Regions from separate parts of the Franzmannia qiaohouensis genome, predicted to be linked through region 2. Evidence: predicted binding sites of a transcription regulator. Region 2 holds the regulator's gene; each other region holds the start of a gene.
What was found. The regulator PhoB, encoded in region 2, activates phosphate uptake and scavenging genes when phosphate is short. The targets are predictions, from matches to a motif close to TGTCATANNNNTGTCANA.

Region 1 (3,275 bases), on a different contig from region 2:
GGTGGTGGCGCCCGGGTGCTGGACGTTGACGAACATGGTGCGCTGGTCCGGGGTGGTGATCACGCCGGTGATCTCCTGGCCCACCGGGCCGGTGAGGAAGCGCTTGATCTCACCGGTCTCGGGATTGGCGGCGAGCATCTGGTTGTTGCCGAACACCTCATAAATACCGCTGTTCATCACCGATTCGCTGATATCGGTCTGAATCCAGACGCGGCGATCCGGGTCGATCCACAGGCCGTCGGGGTTGGCGAAGATAGCCTCCTGGTCCAGCGGCTCGCCGGCCAGGTCGCGGCTGTCGTCCTGGTCGCCGGCCAGTACGAACAGGTCCCAGGCGAAGCGGGTGCCGGCATGGCTGCCCTCTTCCTGCCAGCGCACGATCTGGCCAAAGCTGTTGTCGGCGCGAGGGTTGACGGCATCGGTCTGGCTCTCCTGGCGCTGGGTATTGTTGGTCAGGGTGAAGTAGACCTGGCCGGTGGCCGGATCCACCGCGCCCCACTCGGGGCGGTCCATCTTGGTGGCCCCGGCGTGGTCGGCGGCGCTGCGGGTGTTGACCAGGATATCGGCCAGGTCGGCGAAGCCGTTTTCCGGGGTCAGGCCGTTCTCACCCGGGGCCAGCGCTAGCCACTCGCCGCTGCCGTCATCGTTGAATTTCGCCACATACAGCGTGCCTTCGTCGAGCAGGGAACCGTCGGCCGTGGCGGCCTCGAAGGGGCGCGCCGAGACGAACTTGTAGATGTATTCGAAGCGCGCGTCGTCGCCGGAGTAGGCGACCACCGGCTGGCCCTCCACCGCCGGGGCGAAGATCACCCCTTCGTGGGCGAAGCGGCCCAGGTGGGTGCGCTTGATCGGCGTGGAGGCCGGGTCCATGGGGTCGATCTCGACCATCCAGCCGAAGGCGTGGGGCTCGTTGCGGTAGTCCTCGCTGGCGGAGGCGCCGCGGGCGCTGGCGTCGAAGCGCAGATACTCGTCGGCGCCACTGGTCGCACGGTGCCATTGGTAGCGACCGCTGTCGCGGGTCTCGATGCCGTAGCGCGCCTGGCGACGGTCGATCTCGGTGTCGCTGTTGGCGAAGTAGCCGGCCCAGTTCTCCTCGGCGGCCAGGTAGGTGTTCCACGGGGTGACGCCGTGGGCGCAGTTGTTGAGGGTGCCGCGGGTCATGCTGCCGTCCGGGCTGTACTTGGTCACCACGTGCTCGGTGCCGGCTACCGGCCCGGCCAGACGCATCGGCGTCAGGCCGGTGATGCGGCGGTTGTGAGCGTCCTCGACCACCTGCCACTGGCCCTGGTTGTCCGCTCGCACGCGCACCACGGTCACGCCGTGGGCGTTGAGCTCCTTGAGCACCTGGTCGTCGTCGCGGCTGCCGTCCTCGTTCTGCGGGAAGCCGCTGCGGTCGAGGGCTAGCCCTGCCGCCGCGGCGTGCAGGAAGCGCGGCTCGATGTACTCATGATTCATCACCAGCAGGCCGTCGCGGGAACTGCCCTGCAGCGGGAAGAAGTGCATGCCGTCGTGGTGGCTGCCGACCTGGTGGGCCTGGTCCTCACCGCTGGCGGCGAGCGAGTAGGCGGGCATCGCGCCGCTGATCGGGGTGCCCATGGGCAGCATGGCTTGTACCCGGTAACCGTCGGGCACGATCACGGCGTCGGCGGCGCTGGTGGGAATGGCCGAGAAGCCGAGGCTGGGTGCCGCCGCAGCGCTTCCCTCGGCGGCGAAAGCAGAGGAGAACGGCAGGTGCGTGGCCATGGCGCCGGCGACGAAAGTGGCCAGGCTGCCGCGCAGCACGCTGCGCCGACTGAGACGCGTCTCCAGGATATCGCCGAAATAGGGGTTACCGGACGTATTGCTGAGCGGCTCGTCGCCGTCGGCGAGAATCGGATCGACCGCGCCGGGTCGCTGCGGGTGTTTCATGGCCATGTCTCCTCATGTGGAACGAGACGCCATTGTTGGCAGCCTAGATGACATTAGCATGACCTAATGGCGTCGTTTGGGTGACATGAGTTGATATGGATCAAGTAACGCCGTGTCTTGCCTTGCGCCAGCTCGCGCCTCGTCGACACTGTAGAGCTAACTGATGAGGAGGGCGTATGGCATTGCGTCTCTACCGCGGCGACTTGCTGCTGATCGTCGCGCTGCTGGTGCCGCTGGTGGTGGCCGCGCCGAGGCTGGGCTGGCCGCCGGGGGAGGCGGCGGCGCTGCTCGGCTGGGTGGGGCGCGTCAGCGGCATTGTGGGGCTTGCCATGCTGCTGGTGACCGCGGCCTTGAGTATCCGGCTGCCGGGATTCGACCGCTGGTTCGGTGGGCTCGACCGGCTCTGGCAGCTGCACCGGCTGCTCGGTTTCAGCGCCTTTATCCTGATCATGCTGCACGTGCTGGCCCTGGGCCTGGCGCGGGTGCCGGCGGGTCTTGACGTGGCGGTGCTGACGCTGTTTCCGCCGCCGTCGCAGCTGGCACTGTGGAGCGGCTGGCTGGCCTGGCTGGCGATGGTGATCTTCCTGGCGCCGACCTTCCAGTTCTTCGGGCGGCTCGACTACCAGCGCTGGAAGGGGCTACACATGCTCTCGGCAGCGGCGCTGCTGCTGGCGCTGGGCCACGCGTTACCGCTGGCGGGGGAGACCTGGCCGTGGTGGCTGCTCGGCGCCCTTGGCGCTGGTGCCATGGTGTGGCGCAAGCTGCTGTCGCCATCGCTTGCTCGCCACCCCTACCGGGTGGAGTGCGTCGCGCCGCTGGCCCGCGGGGTGGTGGAAATTGCGCTGCGCCCAGAGGCCCGCGGGCTTGGCTATCGCCCCGGCCAGTTCGTCTATCTCACGCCGCTCGACGAGTCGTTGACGGCGGGGCGGGGTGAAGAGCATCCCTACACCATCGCCTCGGCACCGCATGACCCGCTGCTGCGGGTCGGCATCAAGGATCTCGGCGACGCCAGTCATGCGCTGCAGACGGTCAGTGTGGGTAGCCGGGTAATGTTGGAGGGCCCCTACGGCGACTTCTTCGCCGCGCACCATCCTGATCGCGATGCGCTATGGCTGGGCGGTGGCATCGGTATCACGCCGTTCGTCAGCGCGGCGCGGGGCATGGCCGACCTGGACGAGGGGCGCGGCGTGCAGCTGTTCTACCTGGCCAATGGCCCTGACCGCGCCTACTACCTCGATGAGCTTACCCGCTGCGCCGGGGAGAACGAGTGCTTCACGGTGACGGCCCACTTCTATCGCGAGCTGGGCCCGCTGACCGAATCCTTCCTGCGACACCACTGCCCGGACTACGCCGACCGAGAGATCTACCTG
Region 2 (3,275 bases):
TGGCCCTCGTGGAAGGTCACCCCCTCGCGAATCTCGAAGACCCAGACGCTGGGATCATCCTCATGGACGTACCAGTCGGTGGCCAGGCCGGGTTGGTACTCCACGTCCATGTCCTGGTAGAGCAGGGTGTCGAAGATCTGGTGGTTGACCGAGTGGGTCGGCCCCTCGTTCTGGGAGTGCGGATCCATGGTCAGGCTGTCGGCGGAGCGGGTCCAGCGCAGCGTCTCGGCGTGGGCCGTGGAGGCCAGCATGGCGCCGATCACGGCGGTGGCCAGCAGGGTCTTGTTGAACGTCATGTTGTTTTGTCCTCGGTTCATTCAAGCGTTTGATGGGCGACTGCCCGTGTGAGATTTCTCTCACAAGGTAGCCGAGAATGCCAGGGGGGCTTGGTGCAATCTTTCAGCGCTGTTTTGACTGTTGCATATGAAACCGTCTCGCGACAGCCACGGCTCAGGCCTGAGACGATAGCGCCACGGCACTCGGCCGGGACAGGCGGGTGGCCGGGAAGACGCAGCGAAACAGCGCGCCGCGGCCGGGGTGGGAGACGATCTCGAGGTGGGCGTCGTGGCGCAGCAGCACGTGCTTGACGATCGCCAGGCCCAGGCCGGTGCCGCCGGTGGCGGTGCTGCGGCCCTTGTCGACGCGGTAGAAGCGCTCGGTGAGGCGCGGGATGTGCACCGGGTCGATGCCCTCGCCGTCGTCCTCTACCTCGAGGCAGGCAGCGTCACCCTGGGTGCGCCAGCGCAGGGTGATATGGCGGCCGTCGCCGGCGTAGCGCACGGCGTTGAAGACCAGGTTGGAGATGGCGCTGCGTAGCTCTTGCTCGCTGCCCACCAGCTGCCGCGGATCGTGGCACTCCACCAGCAGGCGGTGGCGCCCGGCGGAGAGCGACTCGGCGTCGCGGCGAATCGCCTCGAGCAGCGACTCCACGGCCACCGGCGCTTCGTCGTCGCCGCGCCGGTCGATCTCCAGCCGCGACAGCAGCAGCAGGTCGTTGACCAGGTTCTGCATGCGCGAGGTCTGGGCCTCCATCTGGCCCAGGCCACGGGCCAGGCGCGGTGGCAGCTGGTCGGCGATGTCGGTGTAGGTTTCGAGGTAGCCGGCCAGCACCGTCAGCGGCGTGCGCAGCTCGTGGGAGACGTTGGCCACGAAGTCGCGGCGCATCTGCTCGAGGCGGTGCAGGCGGGTGATGTCGCGGGCCATCAGCAGCCGCTCGTCGTCGCCGTAGAGGGTGATCTGGAACTGCAGCACCTGGCGCTCATCGATGGGCGAGGTCAGCGTCAGCGGCTCGCGGTAGTCGCGGGCGTTGAAGTAGTCGATGAAGCGCGGATCACGCAGCAGGTTGGTGATGTGCTGGCCGCGGTCGTGGACGGTCTGCAGCCCCAGCATGTGTCCGGCGGCGCTGTTCCACCACTCCAGGTCGCCGCGGCGGTCGAGCATCACCACGCTGTCGCTCATCGCCTCCGAGGAGTCCTGGATGCGCTTGAGGGTGTCGCGCAGGCGTTGCTGGGTGATGCGCTGGGCCTTCTGATACTTGTAGAGACGGTCGAACAGTTCGCCCCACAGGCCGCGGGCGGCGGGCGGTTCGGCGTGAGGGTGGCGGGTCAACCAGCGGTGCAGGGCGTGCAGCTGGCGCAGCTGCAGCAGCAGCACGATGGCCAGGCCTGCGGCCAGGCCGAGGCTGGCGAAACCCAGCAACCAGCCGACCAGGCTGGCGGCGGCGACGATCAGCGCCAGGCGCCACAGCTCGCGGCTCCAGAGACGCATGTCAGATCTTGGCGGAGAACCGATAGCCGGTACCGCGCACGGTCTGGATCAGGTGCTGATGGGGTTCGCCCAGCGCCTTGCGCAGGCGGCGGATATGCACATCCACGGTTCGCTCCTCGACATAGACATTGCCGCCCCACACCTGGTCGAGCAGCTGACTACGAGTATAGGCGCGTTCCTGGTGCGTCATGAAGAACTGCAGCAGGCGATATTCGGTGGGGCCGATCTCCACCGCGCTGCCGTGGGCGCTGACCCGGTGGCTGGCGGGGTCGAGTATCAGCCCCTCGACCTCCACCGCCTCCTCGACGCCCTTGGGCGTGGTGCGGCGTAGCACGGCCTTGAGGCGCGCCACCAGCTCGCGGGGTGAGAACGGCTTGGTGATGTAGTCGTCGGCGCCGGCCTCGAGGCCCTGGATCTTGTTGTCCTCCTCGCCCTTGGCGGTGAGCAGGATGATCGGCAGTTCGCTGGTGGTCTCCTCGCGCTTGAGGCGGCGTGCCAGCTCGATGCCGCTGGTGCCCGGCATCATCCAGTCGAGCAGCAGCAAGTCGGGCTGGTCGTCGACGATCATGGCGTGGGCATCCTGGGCGTTGTCGGCCTCGAGCACCCGGTAGTCGGCCATCTCGAGGGCCACAGCGATCATTTCGCGGATGGGGGCTTCGTCATCGACGATCAGAACGGTCTTGGCGGTCATCCGGTGGCCTCATCGGGGTCATGACAGTATGGCGATTACACCGCGCTTAGATGACATTCTCGTGACAACCCTACCCCTCCGGCCATAGCGTCAGCGCCAGTCCGGTGAACAGCACCAGCCCCGCCCAGTGGTTGTTGAGGAAGGCCTGGAAGCAGTGCTCCCGGGAGCGGTCGTGGATCAGCCACTGCTGGTAGACGAAGATCGCCGCCATGGCGGCCAGCCCGAGCCAGTAGAAGGCGCCGAGCCCGAGGCGCTGGCCGACCCAGCCGAGCAGGCCCAGGGTGACCAGCTGCAGCAGGCCGATGATCGCCTTGTCGGCGCGGCCGAACAGCACCGCGGTGGACTTGATGCCGATCTTGAGGTCGTCGTCGCGGTCGACCATGGCGTACTGGGTATCGTAGGCCACCGTCCAGGCCAGGTTGGCGGCGAACAGCAGCCAGGCCTCGGGCGGCACATGGCCGAGTACGGCGCCGAAGGCCATGGGAATCGCCCACGAGAAAGCGGCACCCAGGAACACCTGCGGGAAGTGGGTGTAGCGCTTCATGAAGGGGTAGATAAAGGCCAGCACCACCCCGCCGATCGACAGCAGGATGGTGAACAGGTTGGTGAACAGCACCAGCAGGAAGGCCAGCGCCACCAGGCCGGCGAACAGCCCCTTGGCCTCCTGCTCGCTGATGCGGCCGGTGGCCAGCGGACGCTCGCGGGTGCGCTTGACGTGGCCGTCGACGTGGCGGTCGGCATAGTCGTTGATCACGCAGCCGGCGGCGCGCATGGCGTAGACCCCGGCGACGAAGATCAGCAGGATATCGCGGCTCGG
Region 3 (3,275 bases), on a different contig from region 2:
CGCTCTACGGCACGCTGTGGATCCTGCTGGCGGGCTACATCATGCGCTACATGGCCTTCGGCCTGCAGAGCACGCGCAGCACCCTGCAGCAGATCCACGATTCGCTGGAAGAGGCGGCCTGGACCTCCGGCGCCAGCCGGTTGCGCACCATTCGTGACATCACCCTGCCGCTGCTGCGCCCGGGGATGCTGGCCGGGTGGGTGCTGATCTTTATCTCGGCATTCAACGAACTGACTGTCTCGGTGCTGATCTGGACCACCGGCGCGGAGACCATCGGCGTATGGATCTTCCTGATGCAGGATTCCGGCTTCACCGGGCGCGCCGCGGCGCTGGCGGTGCTGACCCTGCCGGTGATTCTGCTGCTCTACCTATTTACCCAGTGGCTTACCAAACTCGAAGCGCGGCGCCGCGAGCGACGCGCGGGGAAACCTGACGCATGACTGCCATTCTGACCCTCGACGGCCTGACCAAGCGCTACGGTCAGGTCACCGCGGTGGACAACGTCTCGCTGTCCATCGACGCCAACGAGTTCTTCTCGCTGATCGGGCCCAGCGGCTGCGGCAAGACCACCACCCTGCGCAGCGTGGCGGGGCTCGAGAGTGCCCAGCAGGGCGCCATCCAGATGGCCGGCCGTACCGTGTTCGATGCAGCCACACGGCGCGACCTGCCGCCCAACAAGCGGCCCATCGGCATGGTCTTCCAGAGCTATGCGGTGTGGCCGCACATGAACATTTACGAAAATATTGGCTACCCGCTCAAGGTCCGCGGTCTGCCGCGCGACGCGATAAAGGCTCGCGTCCAGCGGGTGCTGGATATGCTCGGCATGGGCGAGCTTGGTGCCCGCATGCCGAGCCAGCTCTCCGGCGGCCAGCAGCAGCGCGTGGCGCTGGGACGGGCGCTGGCCATCGAGCCTAGCCTGCTGCTGCTAGACGAACCGCTCTCCAACCTCGACGCCAAGCTGCGCGAGTCGATGCGCGCCGAGCTCAAGCAGGTCCAGCGCGATACCGGCCTGCCGATTCTCTACGTGACCCACGACCAGGACGAAGCGCTGGCGATGTCCGACCGTATTGGCGTGATGTCGGCCGGGGTGCTGCATCAGATCGGTACGCCCACCGAGGTCTATACCCGGCCGGCGACCCGCTTCGTGCTCGACTTCATCGGCACCGTCTCCTACCTGCCCTGCGACGTGTTGAACCGCGAAGGTGATACGGTAGCGATTCGCTGGGGCGATGCGGGGGAGGCCACTGCCACGCTTGAGGTCAACCTCGATACCCCCGAGCGGGGGCCCGCGAGCCTCGCCGTGCGGCCCGAGCACGTGCAGCTGACGGCATCGCACGATGCTGCCCAACCGGGACTTGCCCGCGGCACGATCAAGATCCGCGCCTACCTCGGCGACGCCTGGGAGTATCACGTGCGGGTCGGCGATTGCCTGGTGCGTGTGCGTACCGATAGCGCCCAGGAGCTAGAGGAGGGTAGCGAGGTTGCCGTCGGCGTGCGTCAGGGGTTCGTGGTCAGCGCCGCTGACAGCGAGCGGGACAGCGTACTGTTCGACTGAGGCGTGCTATTCGTCGCGTCCGAGACGGCGCTGCTGGCGCCGCCGGGCGGCCTCGCGGTCACGGCGGCGCTGCCTGGACAGGGCGTTGCCGTTGGCCAGTTGCACCAGACTTTCGGTCTCTTCGTCGCTGAGAGGGGGGCGCTTGCTGTTTGCCATATCCACTTCCTGCGGTCGCGTTGAGCTTCACCTTGTCCGCTTAGCCTAAGAGCACCACATGACAGTGAGATGTCGGCTCTCCCAGAGGGTGAGTGCTAATATAGGCAGGGATGGGAGACAGCTCATCATGCCTGGGGAACCTGCCTCATCAACGAAAGGAGTCGTCACGATGCGAAATGGACAAGGGTGTCTGGTGGTCGGCCTTGCGGGCCTGCTTGTTGCGGGGCTGGTGAGTGCCGATCCCGCCGATGAGCGCTATACCCTCACGCTGTTCCATACCAATGATCTGCACGGCCGCACCGACGCCTATCCGCAGCTGGTCAGCACGCTCGCCAAGGCGCGCGAGCGCCACGGCGACGGTCTGCTGCTCGATGCCGGCGACATCTTCTCCGGTACGCTCTACTTCACCGAGTTCCACGGCCAGGACGCCGTCGAGTTCATGAACCTGATGGGCTACGACGCCTTCGTGCCCGGTAACCATGAGTTCGATCTTGGCGACCCGGAGGAGGGGCATCTGGCGCTGGCGGCCTTCTTCGAGGCCGCCGAGTTCCCGATCGTCGCCGCCAACATGGACTTTTCCGCGTCACCCGAGTTTGAGGCGCTGCTCGGCGAGTCGCTGGCCGAGGCACCCGAGGGCGGCACGATCCATGACGGCATCGTGGTCGAGCATCAAGGTGAGCGCATCGGCATCTTCGGCCTCAATACCCAAGACACGCCGAATATCTCGAGCCCCGGTGACGTGAGCTTCAGCGACTACCGTGAGGCCGCCGAGGCGATGGTCGAGCGCTTCGAAGCCGAAGGCATCGACAAGATCATCGCCTTGACCCACCTCGGCTATGACAGTGATCCCAGCGTCGGCAATGACCTGCTGCTGGCCCAGCAGGTCGAAGGTATCGATATCATCATCGGCGGGCATAGCCATACCCGGCTCGACCCGCCGACCCTGGTCACCGAGAACCAGCGCGGCGAGACCATGGCACCAACGGTCATCGGTCAGGCCGGCGAGTACGGTGAATATCTCGGCGTGATGGAGGTGATCTTCGACGGCGACGGCATGGTGGTGGATGTCAGCGGCGAGCTGCTGGCGGTGGAGAACAGCGACCCCGACCCCCAAGCCGCGGAGATGCTGGCGCCCTACACGGCGGCCATCGAGTCCCTGCGCGACGAGACGGTAGGCGTGGCGCTGGCGGAGACCCTGGCCAACCCGCGCCACGGCGATGGCGATGAGCAGAGCGTGCGCGCCAACGAGACGGCGCTGGGCAACCTGATCGCCGATGGCCAGCTGGCCGCCGCCCGGCGGGTGGAAACCGACACGCTGATGGCGCTGCAGAACGGCGGCGGCATTCGCCAGCCGCTGCCGGCAGGCGAGGTTACCGTTGGCGACCTCATCGCCGTGCAGCCCTTCGGCAACCGCCTGACGCTGGTCGAGCTAAGCGGCGCCGAGCTGATCGAAACCTTCGAGATCGCCCTGGCCGATGCGCCAGGCGAGAATGGTGGCTTCCTGCATGTCTCCGACGGCACGCAGCTGGTATACGACAGCCGCGAAGCGCCGGGCGAGCGGGTC

Region 1: a site for PhoB is predicted at 1,952-1,969, ahead of QC821_RS14855 (PhoX family protein). Genes of this name have one in related genera too.
Region 3: a site for PhoB is predicted at 1,769-1,786, ahead of QC821_RS02595 (bifunctional metallophosphatase/5'-nucleotidase). Genes of this name have one in related genera too.

What each region holds. Positions count from the first base shown of each region.
Region 1 is NZ_JARWAM010000010.1:115,010-118,284, reverse strand. It holds gene QC821_RS14855 (PhoX family protein) at 1-1,905, opposite strand, end outside; gene QC821_RS14850 (ferredoxin reductase family protein) at 2,082-3,275, shown strand, end outside.
Region 2 is NZ_JARWAM010000001.1:344,843-348,117, forward strand. It holds gene QC821_RS01630 (ABC transporter substrate-binding protein) at 1-296, opposite strand, end outside; gene phoR (phosphate regulon sensor histidine kinase PhoR) at 451-1,767, opposite strand; gene phoB (phosphate regulon transcriptional regulator PhoB) at 1,769-2,458, opposite strand; gene ubiA (4-hydroxybenzoate octaprenyltransferase) at 2,529-3,275, opposite strand, start outside.
Region 3 is NZ_JARWAM010000002.1:87,166-90,440, reverse strand. It holds gene QC821_RS02610 (ABC transporter permease) at 1-440, shown strand, start outside; gene QC821_RS02605 (ABC transporter ATP-binding protein) at 437-1,555, shown strand; gene QC821_RS02600 (hypothetical protein) at 1,562-1,711, opposite strand; gene QC821_RS02595 (bifunctional metallophosphatase/5'-nucleotidase) at 1,881-3,275, shown strand, end outside.